3 regions of the Hydrogenophaga taeniospiralis genome follow, and region 2 is predicted to be linked to each of the others. Evidence: predicted binding sites of a transcription regulator. Region 2 holds the regulator's gene; each other region holds the start of a gene.
The links. The regulator LexA, encoded in region 2, represses DNA repair genes until DNA is damaged. The targets are predictions, from matches to a motif close to ACTGTATNNNNATACAGT.
Positions count from the first base shown of each region.

Region 1: recA (recombinase RecA) is a predicted target of LexA. The motif match lies at 3,449-3,466, and genes of this name have one in related genera.
Region 3: imuA (translesion DNA synthesis-associated protein ImuA) is a predicted target of LexA. The motif match lies at 3,361-3,378, and genes of this name have one in related genera.

Region 1 covers NZ_JAHBAG010000001.1:567,169-574,600, forward strand. Annotated here, with positions in the region: gene sucC (ADP-forming succinate--CoA ligase subunit beta) at 1-691, opposite strand, end outside; gene argC (N-acetyl-gamma-glutamyl-phosphate reductase) at 880-1,803, shown strand; gene recX (recombination regulator RecX) at 1,807-2,253, opposite strand; gene recA (recombinase RecA) at 2,290-3,405, opposite strand; gene KIH07_RS02640 (MarR family winged helix-turn-helix transcriptional regulator) at 3,549-4,061, shown strand; gene KIH07_RS02645 (response regulator transcription factor) at 4,313-4,981, shown strand; gene KIH07_RS02650 (sensor histidine kinase) at 5,118-6,593, shown strand; gene KIH07_RS02655 (DNA topoisomerase III) at 6,615-7,432, opposite strand, start outside.
Region 2 covers NZ_JAHBAG010000001.1:3,278,574-3,286,005, forward strand. Annotated here, with positions in the region: gene KIH07_RS15695 (3-hydroxyacyl-CoA dehydrogenase) at 1-817, opposite strand, end outside; gene KIH07_RS15700 (hypothetical protein) at 1,008-2,933, shown strand; gene KIH07_RS15705 (D-2-hydroxyacid dehydrogenase family protein) at 3,010-4,017, opposite strand; gene KIH07_RS15710 (hypothetical protein) at 4,135-4,515, opposite strand; gene lexA (transcriptional repressor LexA) at 4,651-5,337, opposite strand; gene adk (adenylate kinase) at 5,553-6,209, opposite strand; gene kdsB (3-deoxy-manno-octulosonate cytidylyltransferase) at 6,356-7,150, opposite strand; gene KIH07_RS15730 (Trm112 family protein) at 7,147-7,353, opposite strand; gene lpxK (tetraacyldisaccharide 4'-kinase) at 7,392-7,432, opposite strand, start outside.
Region 3 covers NZ_JAHBAG010000001.1:4,902,339-4,909,770, forward strand. Annotated here, with positions in the region: gene KIH07_RS23480 (error-prone DNA polymerase) at 1-1,120, opposite strand, end outside; gene KIH07_RS23485 (Y-family DNA polymerase) at 1,229-2,533, opposite strand; gene imuA (translesion DNA synthesis-associated protein ImuA) at 2,478-3,332, opposite strand; gene KIH07_RS23495 (hypothetical protein) at 3,482-4,162, opposite strand; gene KIH07_RS23500 (hypothetical protein) at 4,477-4,917, shown strand; gene KIH07_RS23505 (Hsp70 family protein) at 5,129-6,385, shown strand; gene KIH07_RS23510 (aldose 1-epimerase) at 6,386-7,327, opposite strand.

The DNA of each region.
Region 1 (7,432 bases), 2.7 Mb from region 2:
CCACGATCTCGGGGTGGCGGAACAGGGCGTTGGCGTCGAAGTTGAACTTCGCGTCCAGGGCCATCAGGTTGCCCTTGGAGTCGCAGTTCAGGGGGTTGATCTCGACCAGGGACGCGTCCGTGTCCATGTAGCACTTGTAGATCTTGGCGAAGATGTCCACGGCCTGGTCCACGGAAGCGCCGGTCAGCCCGATGGCGGCCGCGACCTTGCGGGACTGCGCCTCGGTGATGCCGGTCAGCGGGTCGATCATCTCGGTGATGATCTTCTCGGGCGTGGCGTGGGCGACTTCCTCGATGTCCATGCCGCCTTCGCTCGAAGCGATCAGCGCCACTTTCTGGGTCGCGCGGTCAGTGACCAGCGACACGTACAGTTCGTTCTTGATGTCGGCGCCGTCTTCGATGTAGAGGCGACGCACCTTCTGGCCTTCGGGGCCGGTCTGGTGGGTCTTGAGCTGCATGCCCAGGATTTCGCCGGCCAGGCGCTTGACGTCGTCGATCGACTTGGCCACCTTCACGCCGCCACCCTTGCCACGGCCACCCGCATGGATCTGGGCCTTGACGACCCAGACCGGTCCACCCAGTTTCTGCGCGGCTTCCACCGCTTCCTGCACCGTGAACGCGGCAATGCCACGCGGCACTGGCACACCAAATTGACGCAAGATTTCCTTGCCTTGGTACTCGTGAATCTTCATGAGGTCTCTCTCAGACTGGGGGTTTTCTTTAGCCGACCGAACAGGGAACGGCCGGCGCGCGGGCACTGGACACAGCAACCGGGGAATGTATCATGCTGCGACGCACCAATATGGGTGCGGCCGCGTTCACATAATGCATAATTATATTGACGCATCTCTGAACCAGAACTGACAAGGCACCCAGCGTCATGGCCAAGATTTTCATCGACGGCGAAGCCGGCACCACCGGCCTTCAGATTCGCGAGCGCTTGCAAGGCATGCCTGCTATCGAATTGCTGAGCATCGCGCCCGAACGCCGCAAGGACCCCGAAGCCAAGCGCGAGCTCATGGCGCAGGCCGATCTGGTCATCCTCTGCCTGCACGACGATGCGGCCATCGAGTCCGTCGCCATGATCGACGGCATGAGCGGCCACCAGCCCCGCGTCATCGACGCCTCCACCGCGCACCGCTGCGCCCCCGGCTGGGTGTTCGGCTTTCCGGAACTCTGCGCCGGCCAGCGCGAGGCGGTGGTGAACGCCGCGCGCGTGGCCAACCCGGGCTGCTACGCCACCGGCGCCATCGCGCTGATCCGCCCGCTGGTGGACGCCGGGCTGATCCCCGCCGACCACCCGCTAGCGCTGCCCTCGGTGAGCGGGTATTCGGGTGGGGGCCGGACCATGATCGAGGCGTATGAGAAGGGCGAGGCGCCCTTGTTCGAGACCTACGCGCTGGGCCTGAACCACAAGCACCTGCCCGAGATCATGCGCTACACCGGCCTGTCGCGCCGGCCGGTGTTCGTGCCATCGGTGGGCAATTTCCGCCAGGGCATGCTGGTGCAGCTGCCCTTGCACCTGGACCTGCTGCCCGGTCAACCCACGCTGGCCGACCTGCACGAAGCGCTGGTGGCGCACTACGCGCCCAGCGCCGCAGCGGGCGGATGGGTCAGCGTGCAGCCGGCCACCGACAACGGCAAGCTCGACGCCACCGCGCTCAACGACACCAACCGGCTGGAGTTGCGCGTGTTCGGCAACGAAGCGCACCGCCACGCGGTGCTGATCGCGCGGCTGGACAACCTGGGCAAGGGCGCCAGCGGAGCGGCGGTGCAGAACCTGCAGCTGATGCTCGGCTTGTAACCGTCAGTCTTCGTCGCCGCTGACCACGCGGCGGATCGCATCGGTGCCAAAACCGCGCGATGCCAGAAAGCGCATCTGCCGGCCGCGCTCGGCCGCGTCCGAAGGTGGCGCGCCGAATTTCTTGCGCCAAACCTCGCGCGCGCGCTCCACCTCGGAGCCCTGCAGTTCGGCCACCGCCCGCGCCACCGCCTCTGCACTGAGCCCCTTGGCCTGGAGCTCCTGACGCACCCGCATCGCGCCCATCTTGCCGGCCCGGCGGTGCACCACGGATTCGAGCACGCGCTGTTCGTTGATGAAGCCCTTGGCCTCGAGCTCGTCCAGCGCGCGGGCCAGCTCGCCGGGCTCGGTTTCATGGACCTGCAGTTTGCGCTGCAGCTCGGCGCGCGAATGTTCGCGGCCCGAGAGCAGGCGCAGGGCCCGGCCCTTGAGCGATATCTGGTCAAACCCCATGGTCGAACCCCGCTGGCGGGCAGCGGGTGCGCCCCATCATTCGAGTGCGGCAGCGGCGTCGGCTTTGTCGGCCTTCTCCGCCTTGGCGGCCTTGCCACCCTTGGCGGGCGCGGGCGCCTCCTCCACCGGCAGCAGCGGCACACCCAGCTCGGTGCGGACCTTGTTTTCGATTTCGACGCGCAGTTCGGGGTTCTCGCGCAGGAATTCGCGCGAGTTGTCGCGACCTTGGCCGATCTTTTCGCCGTTGTAGGCGTACCAGGCGCCGGATTTTTCGATCACCTTGTGCAACACGCCCAGATCCAGGATTTCGCCCTCGCGGCTGATGCCCTCGCCGAACAGGATGTCGAACTCGGCGGTCTTGAACGGCGAGGCGACCTTGTTCTTCACCACCTTGACCTTGGTCTCGTTGCCGATCGAGTCCTCACCCTTCTTGATCGTGCCAGTGCGGCGGATGTCCAGCCGGACCGAGGCGTAGAACTTGAGCGCGTTGCCGCCGGTGGTGGTCTCGGGGCTGCCGAACATGACGCCAATCTTCATGCGGATCTGGTTGATGAAGATGACCATGCAGTTGGTCTTCTTGATGTGGGCGGTGAGCTTGCGCAGCGCCTGGCTCATCAGGCGGGCCTGCAGGCCGGGCAGCGAGTCGCCCATTTCGCCTTCGAGTTCGGCCTTGGGCGTGAGCGCGGCCACCGAGTCGACCACGATCAAATCCACCGCGCCGGAGCGCACCAGGCTGTCCACGATTTCCAGGGCCTGTTCGCCGGTGTCGGGCTGGGAGATCAGCAGGTCCTGCAGGTTGACGCCGAGTTTCTGCGCGTACTGGATGTCCAGCGCGTGTTCGGCGTCGACGAAGGCGCACTGGCCGCCGAGCTTCTGCATCTCGGCGATGGCCTGCAGGGTGAGCGTGGTCTTGCCGGAGGATTCCGGGCCGTAGATCTCGATCACGCGGCCGCGCGGCAGGCCGCCGACGCCCAAAGCGATGTCCAGCCCCAGCGAGCCGGTGGACACGACCTGGATGTCCTCGATCACCTCGCCCTCGCCCAGCCGCATGATCGTGCCCTTGCCGAACTGCTTCTCGATCTGAGCCAGCGCGACCTGCAAGGCCTTGGCTTTTTCGCTGTTGAGGGGATTGGGCTTGGTGATGGGGTCCATGGTGACGGCTCCTGAGCGTGTGAGTGGGTGTTCGCTTCCAGAATGTGTTTTTGTGTACAGGCTGGATGCTTGAACAGCAGTTTACAGCGATGTTGAAAAATAAAACATCAAAATATCGTCAGTTTGCCTTACCATTTGCAAACATGACCCCGCCCCCTCTACTGCCCGATGACCGCTGGCGCGCTGGCCACCTGGGTCGCCTGCTGGGCCATGCGTTGCGCCGCTTTGACGAGCGCGTGCTGCACCTGATGGCGCACGACCCCAACGTGCCGCTGGCGTTGTCCCATCTGGCGGCGCGCGCGCAGGTCGGGGCGGCCCACATCCACATCACCCGCCACCTCGGCCTGCAGGGCTCGCGCCTGACCGAGCTGGCGCGGCTGGCCGGCATGAGCAAGCAGGCCATGGGCGACCTGGTGACGCAGTGCGACGCCTGGGGCCTGGTGCGGCGCGAGGCCGACCCGCTGGACGCCCGGGCCCGGCGCATCGTGTTCACCGACACCGGCCTGCTCTGGCTGGAGGGGTTCAGGCGGGCCGTGGCGCAGGCCGAATCGGAATTCCGCGCCCAGGTCGGCGACGAGGTGGCCACCGTGGTGGCGCTCGGCCTGGAGGCCTACGGCTCGGAGGCGGCGGAGCCCGCCCCGCGCCAGCTCCGGTGAAACACCCCCGCGCCGGGCTGCGATCGCCACCCCCTCGAAGGGGGCACCTGCAGCGGCCCGACCAAGGCGGTTCCGCGCCGCCCTCGGCTTGTGCGTCGTTTCATGCGCAGCGGGTGATGCCCTGGCAGCATGGAGAACTAAAATGGACCGATCCCCTTTGGCCGGCATGGGGCACACGCAGCGGAACGCGTCCGAACCGGCCCGTCCGACCCGATAACAAGGCGCTCGCGCCCGCTCCCCAGGAGACATTCATGCGCATCCTGATTGCCGAAGACGACCAGGTCCTGGCCGATGGCCTGCTGCGCAGTCTGCGAGCGGCCGGCGCGGCGGTGGACCATGTGGCCAGTGGCAGCGAGGCCGACGCGGCCCTGATGACGAACAACGAGTTCGACCTGCTGATCCTCGACCTGGGCCTGCCCAAGCTGCATGGGCTGGAGGTGCTCAAGCGCCTGCGCTCGCGCGGTTCGGCGCTGCCGGTGCTGATCCTGACCGCAGCCGACAGCATCGAGGAACGCGTCAAGGGCCTGGACTACGGCGCCGACGACTACATGGCCAAACCGTTTTCGCTGCAGGAGCTCGAAGCGCGGGTGCGCGCGCTCACGCGCCGTGGCATGGGCGGCAGCACCAACACCATCAAGCACGGTCCGCTGGAATACGACCAGGCCGGCCGCGTGGCCACCATCGACGGCAAGATGATCGAGCTCTCGGCGCGTGAGCTCGGCCTGCTCGAAGTGCTGCTGCAGCGCGCCGGGCGGCTGGTGAGCAAGGACCAGCTGGTCGAGCGCCTGTGCGAGTGGGGCGAAGAGGTGAGCAACAACGCCATCGAGGTCTACATCCACCGGCTGCGCAAGAAGATCGAAAAGGGGCCGATCCGCATCGCCACCGTGCGCGGCCTGGGCTATTGCCTTGAGAAGATCTGATCCCCCCTGCGCCGGGCTTGCAGCCCGTCACCCCCCTGGGGGGGCGGCACCTGTGGCCCGGCGAAGCCGGTTCCACGGTGCCCTGGGTTCGGACACTTCGCGCCGCGTCGGTCTGCGTTGAAACATTGCGGCTGACATGTCCGAAGAAAACAAACAGGACAGCGGCCCGGTGTCCTTCGGCTTGTTCCAGCGTGAGCAGCGCAGCCTGTTCGGCGAGATCCTGGACTGGATGCTCACGCCACTGCTGCTGCTGTGGCCGCTGTCGCTGGCGCTGACCTGGTTCGTCGCGCAGGGCATTGCCAGCAAGCCCTTCGACCGCGCCCTCGAATTCAACCTGCAGGCGCTCACGCAGTTCGTGGTCAGCAACGATGGCCGGGTCACGTTCAACCTCACGCCGCAGGCGCGCGACCTGCTGCGCGCGGACGACAGCGATCTGGTCTATTACCAGGTGCTGGACCCGCGCGGCGAGCTCATCAGCGGCGAGAGCGATTTCCCGCTGCCGCGCGACAACGAAACCCCCGAACCCGGGCGGGTGCTGCTGCGCGACGACATCGTGCGCGGTGACGAGGTGCGGGTGGCCTACACCTGGCTCTCGCGCAACAACAGCATGCAGCGGCTGGTGCTGATGCAGGTGGCCGAAACCAAGGGCAAACGCTCCACGCTGGCCACCGAAATCATCAAGGGCGTGATGGTGCCGCAGTTCGTCATCCTGCCGCTGGCGGTGCTGCTGGTCTGGCTGGCGCTGGTGCGCGGCATCCGCCCGCTCAACGAGCTGGAGCAGCGCATCCGCGCGCGCAAGCCCGACGATCTGAGCCCGATCGAAGAGTCGTTCATCCCGCAGGAAGTCGCGCCGCTTGTTTCGTCGATCAACGACCTGCTGACGCGGCTCAAGGCCTCGCTGACGACGCAGAAACGCTTCCTGGCCGACGCGGCGCACCAGCTCAAGACCCCCCTGGCGGGCCTGCGCATGCAGGCCGAGCTGGCCCAGCGCGAGACCGACCCGGTAGAAATCCGCGGCTCGCTGCAGCAGATCGCGCGTGCCAGCTCGCGCGCCACCCACACGGTGAACCAGTTGCTGGCACTGGCGCGCGCCGAAACCACGGGCCGCACCCTGCCCAGCGGCACCGTGGACATGGCGCGGCTGGTCACGGACGTGGTGCGCGAATCGGTGCCACGCGCGCTGGAACACGGCATCGACCTGGGCTACGAAGGCCCCGAGCAGGTGCCCCAGGAATGCCTGATCGAAGGCAACCCGACCCTGCTCGAAGAAATGGTCCGCAACCTGGTGGACAACGCCATCAACTACGCAGGCCGGGGCGGGGTGGTCACGGCACGCATGCTGGTCGATCGCTTCAGCGGCGTGATGATTCTGCAGGTGGAAGACGACGGCCCGGGCATCCCGGAGAACGAGCGCGAGTTCGTGCTGCAGCCGTTCTACCGGGCGCTGGGCACCAACGTGGACGGCTCCGGCCTGGGGCTGGCCATCGTGCACGAAATCGCCCAGCAGCACGGCGCCACCGTGCACATGGACGACGCCCAGCCCGGCCGCCCCAACCCGGGGCTGCGGGCCTCGGTGCGGTTCGCGCCGCGCAGAACCACGCCGCAGGAGTAGGGCCGGTCGCTCAGCGCGGGGTCATTCCAAGTGCTGGCCCACGATGCCGGCGATCTCGAACATCGTGACCTGGTCCTTGCCGAACACCGGGCGCAGCTTGGCGTCGGCGTTCACCCGGCGCTTGTCGGTCGCGTCCTGCAGGCCGTTGGCCTTGATGTAGTCCCACAACTTCTTCACCACCTCGGGGCGCGAAACGGCGCCTTCGCCGATCACGGCCGCCAGCGCGGCGCTGGGCTGTTTGCCGCTGGCCGCGGTGGTCTTGCGTGGTGCCTTGGGGGTTTTCGCCGCCGGCGTCTTCTTGGCCGCGGCCTTCTTGGCCGGCGCCGCCTTCTTCGCGGGCGCGGTCTTGCCCGTGGCCGCGCGCGCGGGTGCGCCGGCCGCCGTCTTGCGCGGCGGGAATTTGCTGGTGCGCGGCTCGAACTCGAAGTTCACCTTGCCCGCTTCCTTGTCCCAGGCCAGGAAGGCCTTGAAGGCGCGGCGTGTGCGCATGGAGACGAACTTGTCGAGCAGGTCGGTCTTGCCCGTGGCGAGCAACTTTTGCATCTGCTCGCGCGCCACCGGCTGCTGCAGGATGATCTTGCCGCTCTTGAAATCGCAGCTTGGCGTGGCCTGCGCCATGGTGGGCACCGACTTTTCGCAGACGTAGTTGGCGCCGTGCTCGTGCACCGCGCCGCCGCATTTGGGGCAGGCGCCCAGCGACTCGCTGCCGCTGAAATCGACCAGTTCGCCGGTCTCTTCGTTCTTCTTGTCGTCGCCGAAGTCGAATTCGAGCTTCCAGTTCTGGTCTTCTTCGCTGAACTTGATCACGATCTCGGCCACGAAAGGCCAGCCCGCCTTGG
Region 2 (7,432 bases):
CCCCACCGGCCAGCCGCTGGGCCGTGATCACGCTGGGGCGGTAGCGGGGTTCTTCAAAGTACTGGTGGTAGATGGATTCCATCACCGGGTGCGACACGTCCAGCGCGGTCAGGTCCATCAGCTCAAACGGGCCGAGACGGAAACCCACCTGGTCTTTCAGGATGCGGTCGATGGTGGCGAAGTCGGCCACCTTTTCCCCAACCACACGCAGTGCCTCGGTGCCATAGCCCCGACCCGCGTGGTTCACGATAAAGCCGGGGGTGTCTTGTGCCGATACAGGGGTATGTCCGAACTGGCGTGCGTAATCCATGAGTTGCTGGCACACGACAGCGTCCGTCTTCAGGCCGGCAATGACTTCCACCACCCGCATCAGGGGAACAGGATTGAAAAAGTGAAAACCCGCCAGTTGGCCGGGCCTCTTGAGCCCTGCGCCAATCGCCGTGATCGACAGCGACGAGGTGTTGCTTGCAAGCACCGTTTTGGGCCCGACCAGATTCTCCAGATCGGCGAACAGGCGCTGCTTGATGTCGAGCTTTTCAACGATGGCCTCGACCACCAGATCGCAAGGGGCCAAGGCTTCCCAGGCATCGGCCAGGCGAACGCGGGAAATGCAGGCATCGTGCTCGGCCTGGTCCAGTTTTCCCTTGGTCAGCAGCTTTTGCCAAGTGTCCCGCAACGCGTTCAACGCGGCGTCGGCGGCACCGGCTTGGGTATCAAACAGCAGCACCTCGCTGCCCGCCTGGGCACTCATTTGAGCGATGCCACGACCCATGGCACCGGTGCCCACGACGCCGACGGTTCTGAAAACAGATTGCATATGAAAGTATTATTTGGGTCGAAATCGCGACAAGCTATGACAGAATGTTCCGACAAAGAAATGAAGGGTCTCTGACGTGCGCCAGATCTGGACAGCCTGTATTTTGCTATCAACTGCTTTGAGCAGTTCGGCGGTAACGTTGGGAAGGCACAGTGGGGCGGCCGTGATCGGGCGTCCGCTGGACGTGCGTGTGCAAGCCCTGTTGAGCCCGGGGGAGGATATCGCCGCGCTGTGCATACAGGCCGAAGTGCTGTACGGCGACGCCCGGGTTTCTGCGGGATCGGTGCGCAGCACGCCCCAGAGATCCGCTCCCGACGCCGAAGCTTCGGTGCGTATCCAGTCGAGCGAGCCGGTCACCGAACCCATTGTCACGATCCAGGTGCGGGCGGGTTGCGGTACGCCATTCACACGTCGCTACGTCTTGCTGGCCGACCTGCTCAGCGAACCGGCCCGAGGTGCGGCCGAGCCGGGCCCGTCGCAGCCCCGTGCAGCGGCACAAGCCTTGCCGTCGGCTTCTTCCGTCGCCGGAGTCCCCGTGGGGGCAGCGGCACCGGCGGTGCCTGCGAGGCGGTCGGATGCCGCCGCGAGGGCGACCGGTCCTGGCGCATCTGGCGCACGACCGGCCCGACCCCGCCTCCCCAGCGTGGTGCGTCGACCGGTGGAACCCGCGCAAGCTACCGGCCCGCGTCTGCAACTCGATCCCTTGGACCTGAGCCTGAACATCGAGCGCGATCCGGTTCTCCGACTTTCACCCTCCCTGCTCAGCGAGCCGACCGCTTCTGAGGAAGAGCGCGCCGCGGCCGGCTTGCTGTGGAAAGCCATCAATGCGTCGCCGGAGGAGATCCTGCGCGATGCCCGGAAGATGGTGGTGCTGGAGGCCGAGGCCAAGGGCCTGCGAGAGGAGGAAACCCGGAGCAAAGCGGTCATCAACGAGCTCAATGCCCGCCTGGAACAGGCCCGTTCACAGCGTTATCTGAACGGGCTGGTGTACCTGCTCGGGGCCTTGTTGTTGCTGGCCCTGCTGGCGTTGCTGATGCTGTGGCGGCGCAAAGGCCGGCAGGTCACGGATTCCGAGGCTTCCAGAGCCTGGTGGGCGCCCAGCGCCGCCAGCAAGGCCGAAAGGCGTCCGGTGGTGCGCGCGGGCGTTCCCAGGAACGAGTCCCTGGACATCGATCTGAATCTTGACCGGGAATCCTCGTTCGATGAGTACAGCCCGTTGTCCGAGGTGGGTGTTGAAAGCGTGCCGGGACTGAGGCCCAAGGACAAACGCGAGTTCGCCCCGAGTCTGATCGGTGTTTCCCGTTCGGTGGCGACCGAAGAGCTGTTCGATGTGCAGCAGCAGGCCGATTTTTTCATCTCTCTGGGCGAGGACGATCAGGCCATCCAGGTGCTGCGCCACCACCTGACTGAGAGCCAGGAGCCCAGCGCGCTGGCTTATCTGGACCTGTTCAAGCTGTACCACAAGCTCAACCGTCGCAAGGACTACGAAGGGCTGCGCGAAGAGTTCAACCGCATTTTCAACGCCGGTGCACCACCGTTTGATCAGTACACCGATGAAAGCCGTGGCCTGGAGGCGTATGAGGCCGCGTTCAGCCGTATCCAGGCGCTGTGGCCAGGTCCCAAGGTGCTGGAAGTGATCGAACAGTCGATTTTCAAAGAGCACAACGACACGGAAGCCGAGGTTTTCGATCTGGAGGCTTATCGTGAGCTGCTGTTGCTGCATGCGATTGCCAAGGAGATAAACCAGCACGAGCCGGATGCGCCTCAACCCGTCAACGATTTTCATCACACGGCCATGCAACCGCTCAAAGCAGCGGGCCGCAAGGCGCTGGCCGCGTCTGTGTTTGACCGCCAGACCGAGCCACTGGATCTGGCACCACCGATCTCACCGCGCCTGGGGCTGGATGTGGATCTGGACGAACTGGCCGAGGTGTCTGCCTTTGAGGCTTCACTGCCCGAGATCGCAGCGCCGGTGGAGCCGTCCGCTCAACCGGTGCCTGCGCCCGGTGATCCCTTGTTCAAGGCCGCCGAGGGCAATCTGATCGATTTTGAGGTTCTGGACTTCATGCCCCCCGACGGGGAGTCGCAGAACAAACCGGCCGACCAGAAGAAGTGACGTCGGAAAAAAAGAAAACGCTGGGTCAGTCCGGCGTTTTTTATGTCCGGGGGAATCCCCGGCGTTCGTCGATGCTTCAGCGGCGCACCTGCAGCGCACCCGGGTTGACGATGTTGGTCGGCGTGCCTTTGATGTAGCTGACCACGTTGTCAAACGCGGACGCGAAATAGGTTTCATAGCTCTCCTGCTCGACATAACCAATGTGTGGCGTGCAGATGCAGTTCTCCAGACGCAGCAGTGCGTGGCCCTGCAGGATCGGTTCGGACTCGAACACGTCCACGGCGGCCATGCCAGGACGGCCACGGTTCAGGGCCGCCAGCAGGGCTTCGGGTTCAAGAAGCTCGGCGCGGGAGGTGTTCACCAGCAACGAGGTTGGCTTCATGCGGGACAGGTCCTCCAGCGTGACGCTGCAGGCGTTGGTTTCACCCAGCCGCAGATGCAGCGTCAGCACGTCGGAAGACTCGAAGAGATCGATCTTGTCTTTCGCGGTTTCGTAGCCATCGGCCGAGGCCCGCTGCCTTGAGGCCTCGCTGCCCCACACGATCACCCGCATGCCAAAGGCCCGGCCGTACCCGGCCACCAGCTGGCCAATGCGGCCGTAGCTCCAGACCCCCAGGGTTTTGCCTCTGAGCACCATGCCCACCCCAAAGTTGACAGGCATGGACGACGACTTCAGGCCGGCCTGTTGCCAGGCGCCATGCTTCAGGTTGGCCACGTACTGGGGAATGCGCCGCATGGAGGCCATGATCAGGGCCCAGGTCAACTCGGCCGTGGCAAAGGGCGCGCCCACGCCCTCGGCGACGGCAATGCCCCGTTCGGTGCAGGCATTGACATCGATGTGCCCACCGACCCGACCGGTCTGCGCGATGAGCTTGAGCTTTGGCAGTTTTTCGACCAGTTGGCGGGTGATCTGGGTTCTCTCCCGGATCAACACCAGCACGTCGGCGTCGCGCAAACGGATGGACAGCTGCCCCACGCCTTTGACGGTGTTGGTGAAGACCTTGGCCGGATAGGCCTCGAGCTTTTCGGCGCAACGCAGCTTGCGGACCACGTCCTGGTAGTCATCGAGGATCACAATATTCATGGGGCTATTGTGCCCGCATGGTCATGCCTTACCGCACCGGAACATGCCCTGCGATCTGGCCCCGATCAACACAGCGAGGATGCGGCAAAGATCGGGGGCGGCGGAACCGATCTCGGCTCAGGTGGGGCGGGTCTCGGCTTGATGCTCCAGCGCGGCCAGTCGGTCGAGTTCGGCGCACACATCGCTGATGCGGCCCGAAATCACCAGGCGCGGACTGTTGCGGTCGCTGGCGGATGCGCCGTCCGAACGGAGCACTCGCACGTGACAGGCACGGTGGGCAACTGGCGGCTGAATGGCTCTGTTGCCTGTGGCCATGCGGTTGTTGGCGGCAGGGGCCGAAACATCCATGGCACGGCCCAGCCAGCCTGCGCGGGTGAAATGCCGCACCACCTGCGACATGGTGCGCGGTGTGGACGGGCGTTGTGGGGCAGCCGGCAACCAGCAGTCGATCAACTGCAACGGTGCGCGCCAGGTGTTGGTGGTGAAGCGGATTCCCATGCGAAACTCCAAAAAGGGGTTGAACACAGGCAGGATTGCGAGTGGGGCCGCCAGCGCAGGGATGTGCCGGGCCCGTAAATTTCACGAGCCCGGCCAAACGCCCGCCACCTGCTGAGGCGACATGGACCCGGTGGGTCAGATCTGGAAACTGTTGCGGATCAGGCCGACAGCCAGGCCTTCGATTTCAAAGGGTTCGCCCGGTTCGACCACGATGGTCTTGTAGTCCGGGTTTTCGGCGTGCAGCTCGATCAAATGCTGGCGCCGCATGAAGCGCTTGACGGTCACATCGTCGCCCAACCTGGCCACCACGATCTGGCCATTCTTGGCCTCTTTGGTGGCCTGCACGGCGAGCAGATCGCCGTCGATGATGCCCACGTCCCGCATGGACATGCCGCGTACCTTGAGCAGGTAGTCGGGCGTGTGCTGGAACAGGCTGCGTTCGACATGGTAGGTTTGATCGACATGTTCTTGGGCCAGGATGGGCGAGCCCGCCGCAACACGGCCAATCAGGGGCAGCATCAACTGCGACAGACTGGGTAGGGGCAGCGTCATCTGGCGCCCACGCGATTCGTTGATGGACTGGAGGTCTTCGCTGCGCAGCCGGATGCCGCGCGAGGTGCCGCTGACCAGCTCGATCACGCCTTTGCGCGCCAGTGCCTGCAGATGCTCTTCGGCCGCATTGGCCGACTTGAACCCCAGTTCGGTGGCGATCTCGGCCCGGGTGGGTGGCGCGCCGGTGCGCGCAATGGCGCTCTGGATGAGTTCCAGAATCTGTTGCTGGCGGGCCGTGAGCTTGGGCGGATAGAACGCAGACTCGATCATGGAATACCTCTTGTAGGGCGTCGGGCGCAGGCAGGAATGTGCAGCAAAAGGGGCGGAAAGCAGCTCCGGCGCGAATGGTGTCGGATGGAACTGTCTTCTTATCCAGTGGCTGTATTTTTAACCAGTTTCAAAGTCTTTGCAAGCGAGGATTGAAAAGAGAGCGGACAACAAAAAGCCCGGCGTCGGGCCGGGCTTGGGGCGGGGTGGTGTCGGACTTACGCCGACAAGGCCGCAAAGGCGCGGGTGGTGATGTCGTCCACCGAACCCATGCCGCTGATGGCGCGGTATTTGGGCGCGGCAGCGGCATCGGTTTTGGCCCAGTTGCTGTAGTAGTCCACCAGCGGGCGGGTTTGTGCGCTGTAGACCTCCAGGCGCTTCCGGACAGTTTCTTCCTTGTCGTCCTCGCGCTGGATCAGCGGCTCACCGGTCACGTCATCGAGGCCGGCCACTTTGGGCGGATTGAATTTGACGTGGTAGGTGCGGCCCGAGGCAGGGTGCGAACGGCGGCCGCTCATGCGCTCGATGATGGCGTCGAACGGCACGTCGATTTCGAGCACGTAGTCCAGTTTCACGCCGGCGGCCTTCATGGCGTCGGCTTGCGGGATGGTGCGGGGAAAACCGTCGAACAGGAACCCATTGGCGCAGTCGGGCTGGGCGATGCGTTCCTTGACCAGATTGATGATGAGATCGTCGCTCACCAGGGCGCCCGATTCCATGACGGCCTTGGCCTGTTGGCCCAGCGGCGTGCCGGCCTTGACGGCGGCGCGCAGCATGTCGCCCGTGGAGATTTGGGGAATGCCGTATTTCTGGCAGATGAAAGTGGCTTGCGTTCCTTTGCCGGCACCCGGAGCGCCCAACAGAATCAGTCTCATCACGTTCCTTTTTCAGAGTTTCAATGCGGAGGCCACGTGTCTCTCGTGGCGGCCCCCTGGGCCGGGAGCCGGGGGCGACCGGTCGAGGATAGCACGGGCATCCCGGGCCCCGGCTTACAGCCAGCGGGCCGGTTTTGAGCGTGAAATCAGCGTGCGCCGAGCAGGGCGCGGACCCGTTCCAGGTCTTGTGCGGTGTCCACGCCGGGCCCGGGCGCCATCGGGCTCAGATGCACCGCAATGCGCTCGCCGTGCCAGAGCACACGCAGCTGTTCCAGCGACTCCGTGATTTCCAGTGGTGCGGGTTCCAGCCCGGGGAATCGGCGCAGAAAGCCGGCGCGGTAACCGTAGATGCCGATGTGGCGCAACGGCGCCGGCGAGGGGAGGGTGTTGTTCAGCGCAGCCCCATCCAGCGCCGCCATGCCGTCGCGCCACCAGGCGATGGGTGCCCGGCTGAAGTACAGCGCGGTCTGGGCCCGGTCCAGCACCACTTTGACCACATTGGGATTGAGGAAGTCGGCCATGGAGTCCACAGGGTGCGCGGCGGTGCTCATGACACAGTCGGGGCGGCGCTGGAGTTCGGCCGCCACCGCGTTGATCAGCGCGGGCTCGATCAGTGGCTCGTCGCCCTGCACGTTGACCACCGTTTCATCGTCGGCCAGACCGAGCAGGGAGCAGGCTTCGGCCAGGCGGTCGCTGCCCGAAGGGTGATCGGTGCGGGTCAGCAGGACCGGGATGCCATGGGCCTCGCAGGCCTGCACGATGCGGGCATCGTCCGCGGCCACCACGCAGCGGGTGGCGTGGCTCAACCGCGCGCGCTGGGCCACGCGCACCACCATGGGCAGGCCTGCGATGTCGGCCAGGGGCTTGTCGGGCAGGCGGCTCGACGACAGCCGGGCCGGGATCAGGACGGTGAAGCCCGTGTTCTCGGCGGGGCGGCTCATGGAAGCGGTGTGGGAGCCGGTGGACGGGCCGCTTCTTCCTCGGTCAGGGTGCGGGCCACGTGTTCGAGCAGGATAGGGATGCCATCGCGCACCGGATAGGCCAGACGCGCGCTGCGTGAGAGCAGTTCCTGTTTCTCGCGGTCGTAGATCAGGGGGCCTTTGGTGACCGGGCAGACCAGCAGTTCAAGCAGTTTGGTGTCCATGCCGCGATGATAGTCGCGGCCGGCACGGGCCATGCGTCTCAGTGCCGGGTTTTCAGACGAGCCAGATGCGCATCGACGG
Region 3 (7,432 bases), 1.6 Mb from region 2:
TGAAGCGCTCGAACAGCACCGAGGCGCGCGCCGGGTCCACCTCGGTGATGCCCAGGCAGTAACAGACCGCGCTGTTGGCCGCCGAGCCGCGGCCCTGGCAGAGGATGTGCTGCGAGCGCGCGAAGGCGACGATGTCGTACACGGTGAGGAAATAGTGTTCGTAGCGCAGCTCGGTGATGAGCGCGAGTTCGTGCTCCACCTGCTGCCGCACTTTGTCGGAGGTGCCTGCGGGCCAGCGCTTGCCCATGCCCTCGTCAGTCAGGCGGCGCAGGTAGCTGGCCGGCGTTTCGCCGGGCGGCACCACTTCGCTGGGGTACTGGTAACACAGCTCGTCGAGTGAAAAAGCGCAGCGCTCGGCGATCTTCAGCGTCTCGGCCAGCAGTGCTTCGGGGTAACACTGCGCCAGCTCCAGGCGCGAGCGCAGGCGCTGCTCGGCGTTGGGCGCGAGGGCATGACCGCATTCGGTCAAGGGCTTGCCGATGCGCGTGGCGGTGAGCACGTCCTGCAGGGCCTTGCGCGAGCGCAGGTGCATGTGCACGTCGCCCACGGCCACCAGCGGCACGGCGGTGAGCTCGCTGCTCTGGCGCAGCCGGTGCAGGCGCATCTCGTCGTCCATCAGGCGCAACTGCTCCACGCCCAGCCAGCAGCGGCCTAGGAAGTGCAGCAGCAACCAGCGCGCCACGCTGTCCGTCTGCGCCTGCGCGCTGCCGCGCTGCGGCACGGCGATCACGAGGCAGTCGGCCAGCGCGTCGGCGCTGATGTGCTTCAGCGTGAGGCGGTACGTGCCCTTGGGCGCCGTGCGGCGCAGCCGGGTGATGAACTCACAGAGGTTGCCGTAGCCGTTGAGGTTGGTGGCGAGCACGACGAGGGTGAAGGGCGCGTCGCTCTGCACCTGGAACTGGCTGCCCACCAGCAGCTTCAGGCCCTGCTTTTTCGCGGCCACATGGGCGCGCACGATGCCGGCGAGCGAACATTCGTCGGTGAGGGCGAGCGCGCTGTAGCCCAGCGCCTGGGCGCGTTCCACCAGTTCCTCGGGCTTGCTGGCGCCGCGCAGGAAGCTGAAGTTGGAGAGGCATCGCAGCTCGGCGTAGTGCGGGATGCCCGGGGGTTGTGGCGTCATGGTGACCCCTCCGAAGCGAAATGCCCGAATCCAGGATGCGGTGGAACCGGCTTTGCCGGGCCACTCGCATCGCCCCCTGGAAGGGGGTCGCGCGCAGCGCGGCGGGGGTCAGGCATAAACACCATGTAAGTACCACGCAGGCGCCTCGTCCAGACGCGTCTGGAACACCCACAACACGCCCGCCTGCTGCGACTGCGCGACCCAGTAGTCGCGCACCACGTGGCGAATCTGCCCGGTGGCCTCATCGCGGTCCCACCAGCCGCCGTCCACCCGCTGCGGGCCGGCGAGCAGTTGCAGCTCGCCCTGGTAATACGGCCGGTTGCCGCGCACCAGCAGCTTGAGCGGCGCGCTCAGGATGAAGCCGGGCTGCGGCAGCTCGCTGGCCATGGCGGGCTTTCGGGGCAAGGGTTCGGCGGCCGACTGCCAGCGGCACATCCACTCGGGCCGGTGGTCTTCGCACAGCACCGGGCGCAGCACACGCTGCGGCCCCAGGCGCGCGGCCAGGCGCTCCAGCACCAGGTGCAGCGTCTCGCCCTGGCGCACGGTGTCGGGCAGCAACGAGGCGCTGGTTTCTTCCAGCGGCATCACGGTGTCGGCCGTCAGCACCAGATCGCCCACCGGGGCCAGCAGCTCCACCCGGGCCAGGTGCTCACCGAGCAGGCGGCACAGGTGCTCGATGTCGCGCGTGGGCTCGGCCGTGCGGATGGTGATCTCGCCGCCCTCGCCCGCGGCCTTCGAGCGCATCGCGTCGTGCGCCCAGCGCAGGGTGAACGCCGTGGTGCCGCTGTGGCGCGCGGCGAGCCAGCCACACAGCGAGAGCAGCAGGCGGCGCGCGCCGAACAGCAGGGCCGGGGCATCGTCCACGCGGAACATCAGCTCCAGCCGCTGCGCGAAGCGCTCGGGCAGCGCGATCCAGCGGTGCGCCTCGGGTGCGCGGCCGTAGGCCTGGTCGATCGCGGCGAGCAGCTGCTTGTCAAAGCGCCGGCCGATGCCGCCACGCGGCAGGCGCCGCACGTCGCCCAGGCTGCGACAGCCGATGTGCGCCAGCGTGAGGCGGTGCGGGCGCACGGCGCTGAGCGTTTCCATCGGCAGGGCGTCGAGCAACACGTCCAGGGGTTGGTGAAAACCGTCTTCCACGCCGGCACGCGCCAGCGCCAGCGCGGCCAGGCTGTTGGGCGCCCAGGCGACCTGGCGCACCCCCAGCTCGGTGCCCTCCGAGACCACGCGATCACACAGCGCGCGCCAGCCGCCAAACAGGCGCACGCTGGCCGCCAGCTCCATGACCACAGCTTCGTCGGCGACAGCAACCCGGGGCGTGAATTGAAGGGCCCAGATCGCCAGCGCCTGCAGCGCCGCGTCAGTGGGCGAGGCGGTGTCGTCGGGCGCCGGCAGCAGGAGCGCTGACCAGAGCATGGCCGGCCTCACGGGAAAAAGGCGACGGGGCGGTCTGCGGCGCCGGGTCGCGCGGCAGCAGGGTGCTGGGCTTCTGCAGCCGCGGCGTCAGGATGGCCTGCAGGCCGCCGGGCACCGAGGGCAGGCGCAGCGTGGTCTCCAGCGGCGGGCCTTTGCGTTTGAACACGTCGACCAGCAACTCCCAGTCCACCCCCACGCGGGCGAGCAGGCGCAGCGGCGCGGCCGACGATTCGTGGGCCGCGGTGGCGGGCCGGCACAGAAACACCGGCCCCTCGCAGCTGGACGCGAGCACCTGCAGGCGGCGCACCTGCTCGGGGCGCGCCTGGGGCAGCCAGGCGATCAGGGCCCCGCAGGCGTTGGCCTTGACCAGTTGTTCGGCCGACCACAGGCGCTCGGACGCGGTGTCGGCCTGCACCCAGACCAGGTGGCGCTCGGTGATGCCCTCGAACCGCAGGCCCGGCAGATGCGGCTGCCGGGGCGGGCCGACCGCCACCACGCTGCGCCCGGCGGCGCAGACCTGGCGCAGCAGCGGGCCGAGCAGGCGCCATTCCAGGGTGCCGCTCTGGGCGCTCAGGATCTCGGTCACCGCGTGGCCGGGCCAGCCGCCGCCGGGCAGTTGGGCGTCCAGCGCGGCAAAGCCGCTGGGCGACACGGCCGACACCGGGCTGCCCAGCTGGTCGCCGCGCCAGAGCGCCGCCGCCACGGCCGCCGGCAGCTCGCCGGGCTGGCGCGCCGGGCGAGAGGGGCTGGGGGTGGCGGCCAACGGGTCGTCGGCCTGCCAGGCGGGGGCGGCTTGCATGGGGTGGGGGCGCTGGGGCGGCTAAAATACTGGTTATGTGTACAGTATATGAAAGCCCGGAGGCTGTCCAGCGGCGGCGCCCCATGCCCGGGCCAGCACCACGGGCGCCGGGCCCGCCCGTCGGAGCGTCTGGGCGACGGCCCCAGCCGCTACTGGATCTCGGGCACCGTGGCCGAATGGGAGAGCGCGTAGAGCGCGTTGATCTGGCCCGGGCGGGCGCCGAGCTTGGTCAGGTTGTCTTCGGAAAACAGCGTCTGCGCCAGCTCGCCCAGCATCGTGGCGTCGTACCCGCAGGCCACCAGCACCCAGTCCGCCGTCTGGTCGGCTCCGCGGATCTTCTGCTCCGTGGTCGTGGCGATGGGCGGTGCCTCGTGCCGCAGCAGATGCACGCCAGCCAGGCCCGGCAGCCCCATCCATTGGGCCATGCGCGGTTTCAGCGCCGCCAGCAGCTCGGCCCCGCGCCCGCTCGCGGGCGACAGCCGCACCGTGAGCGCCTGGCGGGCCACGCCCGCGCCCCGGCTCGCCAGCACGCGGCACTGGCTGCGCACCATGTTGCGGTGGTGCGGCATCATCTTGGCCGACCAGGGCGACGGCGCGTTCAGCGAGGTCAGGTAGGGCGGCGACGACAGGATCTCGTGCGACGCCAGTTCGTACATCACAAAAATGCCCTCGCCCCCGTCCGCGCTGGTCCAGCGGGAGGCGCGGTGAAAGCCGGGAAGGCCCAGGCGCTCGGGAAAGTGTTCGTGCGAGTGCCAGTGCTCGAATTCCGCCCGCATGTCGGCGGCCATGTCCCACCACATCGCGAGGCAGGCTTTTCCGAGAAGAGACATACCGGTCCTCCGGTTGTGAAGTGGCGGTGAAGGAAGCCCTTCGCACACGGCATCCGTCGCGTCCCGCACAAGGTTGAAAGGGGGTTGGATGCCCATCATGCCATCGCCCACCGCGGCGGGCGATCCCGCGCTGGGACCACCGGACCTCCCGATGGGCGGTCGCCCCACCCTCGCGGGCTTGATCTGGCGCAGCACATTGGATAGGCAAAGGTCTATGCTGCATGCACAGACCCCCTTCCCAGGTCTGAGGCGCCCGTTTTAGTGTCGGCTGCGCTCAGGCACAGCCCCCTTTGGTTTTTCAACAGGAGATGTCCATGAACTCGCTCAAGACCCTGCTCGCCGTTTCAACCCTGGTGCTGCTCACCGCCTGCGCGGGCCCCGGCAGGCCCGGCTACGGCCCGAGACACGCCGCCATGGCCACGCCGGGAGCCCCGGCCGCCCCGATGGCGGCGATGCAGGACCGCATGAAAACCATGCAGGCCATGCGCGACAAGATGATGAACGCCAAGACCCCGGAAGAGCGGCAGGCGCTGATGGCCGAACACATGAAGACCATGCACGAAGGCATGGAGACGATGAAGGGCATGCAAGGGATGAAGGGCATGGGGGGCATGGGCATGGGCGGCATGGGCCAGGGCATGCCCGCCGATCCGGCGCAGCGCCAGCAGATGATGGAAATGCGCATGGACATGATGCAGACCATGATGGAAATGATGATGCAGCGCATGCCCGCTGCACCGGCTCCGGCCAAATGAAGCCGTCATGAAGCCGTCATGAAGCCGTGATGGCCTTGGTCATGGGCAAGGCCCTGCGGCGGCGCGGCGCCACCCGCTGCGCCGACTGAGGGGCGGGGCACCCCGCCCCACAAGCTGGCAGAATCCCCCGTCCTCACGGGCTCGCCACCGCGGCGGCCCGTTGGCCCGGCCGCGCGCCGCGCCCGCCCTTCTGCCCCCTTCCCCGCTTCCCATGACCTCTTCGCCCCAAGGCACCCTCGGCATCGATTTCGGCACCTCCAACTCCGCCATGGCCTGGGCCGACGCCCGGGGCACGGCGCGCCTGATACCGCTGGAGGGCGAGGCGGTGTCCATGCCCACGGCGGTGTTCTACAACGCCGAAGACCACCAGACGCACTTCGGGCGCGACGCGGTGGCGCAGTACCTGGCCGGCACCGACGGGCGGCTGATGCGCTCGCTCAAGAGCCTGCTGGGCAGCCCGCTGCTGATGGAGAAAACCGAAGTCAACCACCAGCAGATCAGCTTCCAGGAGATCGTGGCCACCTTCCTCGCGGCGCTGCGCGAGCGCGCCGCGCAGGCGCTGGGCGGCGTGGCACCCACCCGGGTGGTGATGGGGCGGCCGGTGCACTTCGTGGACGACGACCCCGAGCGCGACGCGCTGGCCCAGCGCTCGCTGCTGGAGGCGGCGCAGTCGGTGGGGTTCGAGCAGGTGTCGTTCCAACTGGAGCCGATCGCCGCCGCGCTGGACTACGAACGCCGCCTGGTGCGCGAGAGCCTGGTGCTGGTGGTGGACCTGGGCGGCGGCACCTCGGACTTCACCGTGGTGCGCCTGGGGCCGCAGCGCATGGCGCTGGCCGAGCGCGGTGCCGACGTGCTGGCCACCACGGGCGTGCACATCGGTGGCACCGACTTTGACCACCGGCTCAGCCTGGAGCAGGTGATGCCGCTGCTGGGCTACCGGCACCTGGGGCCGCAGCGGCGCGAGGTGCCCAGCCGCGTGTTCTTCGACCTCTCCACCTGGCACCTGATCCAGTGGCTGTACCTGCCGCGCGCTCTCAGCCAGGCGCAGGCGCTGCGTGTGAACTACAGCGACACGCGCCTGCACGAGCGGCTGATGAAGGTGCTGCGCCACCGCGAGGGCCACCGCATCGCCCACGAGGTGGAGCAGGCCAAGATCCGCTGCTCGCAGCAGGGCGAGCGCACGGTGGTGGACCTGTCGGAGGTGGAGCCGGCCTTGAGCGCCCCCATGGGCCCGGCCGACATGCAGGAACACCTGGCGGCCCTGCTGGCGCGCACCGTGGCCTGCGCGCGCGAATGCGTGCAGCGCGCCGGCCTGAACGACGGCGCGCTCGATGCGATCTACCTCACCGGCGGCTCCTCGGCCCTGCGGCCGTTCCAGCAGGCGCTGCAGGCCGAGTTTCCCGGTGTGGCCCTGGTCGAAGGCGACCTGTTCGGCGGTGTGGCCTCGGGCCTGGCGTACAGCCCGTGATCAGCGCGCGCCTGCCGGCGCCTCGGCCGGCAGGGCGCCCCAGCGCCATTGCACGTTGAGCGCAAACGCCTCGCCCTGCGCCAGCACGCGCAGGCCCGGCTGGCCGGGCAGGTGGAAGGCGTCGATGGGCTGGGTGATGGGCTCGAAGCAGAACGCCGGGCCCTGCGGCGGCCGGTAGATCAGGCAGTAGTGCTGCGCGGCACCGCCGTCGCGCTCGAAGTCGGGCATGGCGGCGGTGAGCTGCAGGCCGCGCTCGGGCCACTCAATGCGGGCGCTGCCGCCCCAGCCGGTGTAGCCGTTGTCGATCAGGCTGCCGTGGGCCGACACGCCCTCGTTCAGGTTCCAGCCGGGCGGGAACTGCGTGGTGTGCGCCACGGGCATCGGGTCGTCGCCACACAGCCAGACGCCTTGCACCGGCGCGCTGATGCGTGTGGCGGGTGTGCGCGGAAACCAGGGGTGCACGCCGATGCCGTAGGGCAGCGGCTGCGCGCCCAGGTGGCGCACCTCCACGTGCTGGTCCAGCCCGCCGTCCAGCAGCCGGAAGGTCTGCACGGCTTCGTAGTCGTAGGGGTTGCCCTGGAAACCCTGCGAGCGCAGCGTCATCACCAGGGTGTCGTCGGCCGGCTGCGTGAGCGCCCAGGGCTGGAGCCAGCCGTCACCGTGGATCGGGTAGGGCTCGCCCGCGCGGTTGTTCCGCATGGGGTGGAACTGCCCGTCGTGCGTGAAGCCACCGCCGCCGATGCGGTTGGACCAGGGCACCATGGGGAACGAAGCCAGCTGGTACAGGTCCGGAGTCACGCCGTCCCAGGGCCGCCAGAGGTCCAGCGGGCCTTCCGGGCGATCCAGCTGCCAGGCGGCCACGCTGCCGCCCAGCGAAGGCACCAGCCCCAGGCGCTGCCCCGCATGGTGCAGCCAGACGATGGGGTGATGGGTCTCGGTCATCGGTGCGCTTTCTTTCAAAGGTTTCAAAGGTGAAGGTCAACAGGTATCGACGTTCCATGGTGCCGGAGCGCTACACCCCAACGCATGAAGCGGTGCCATCCAAGG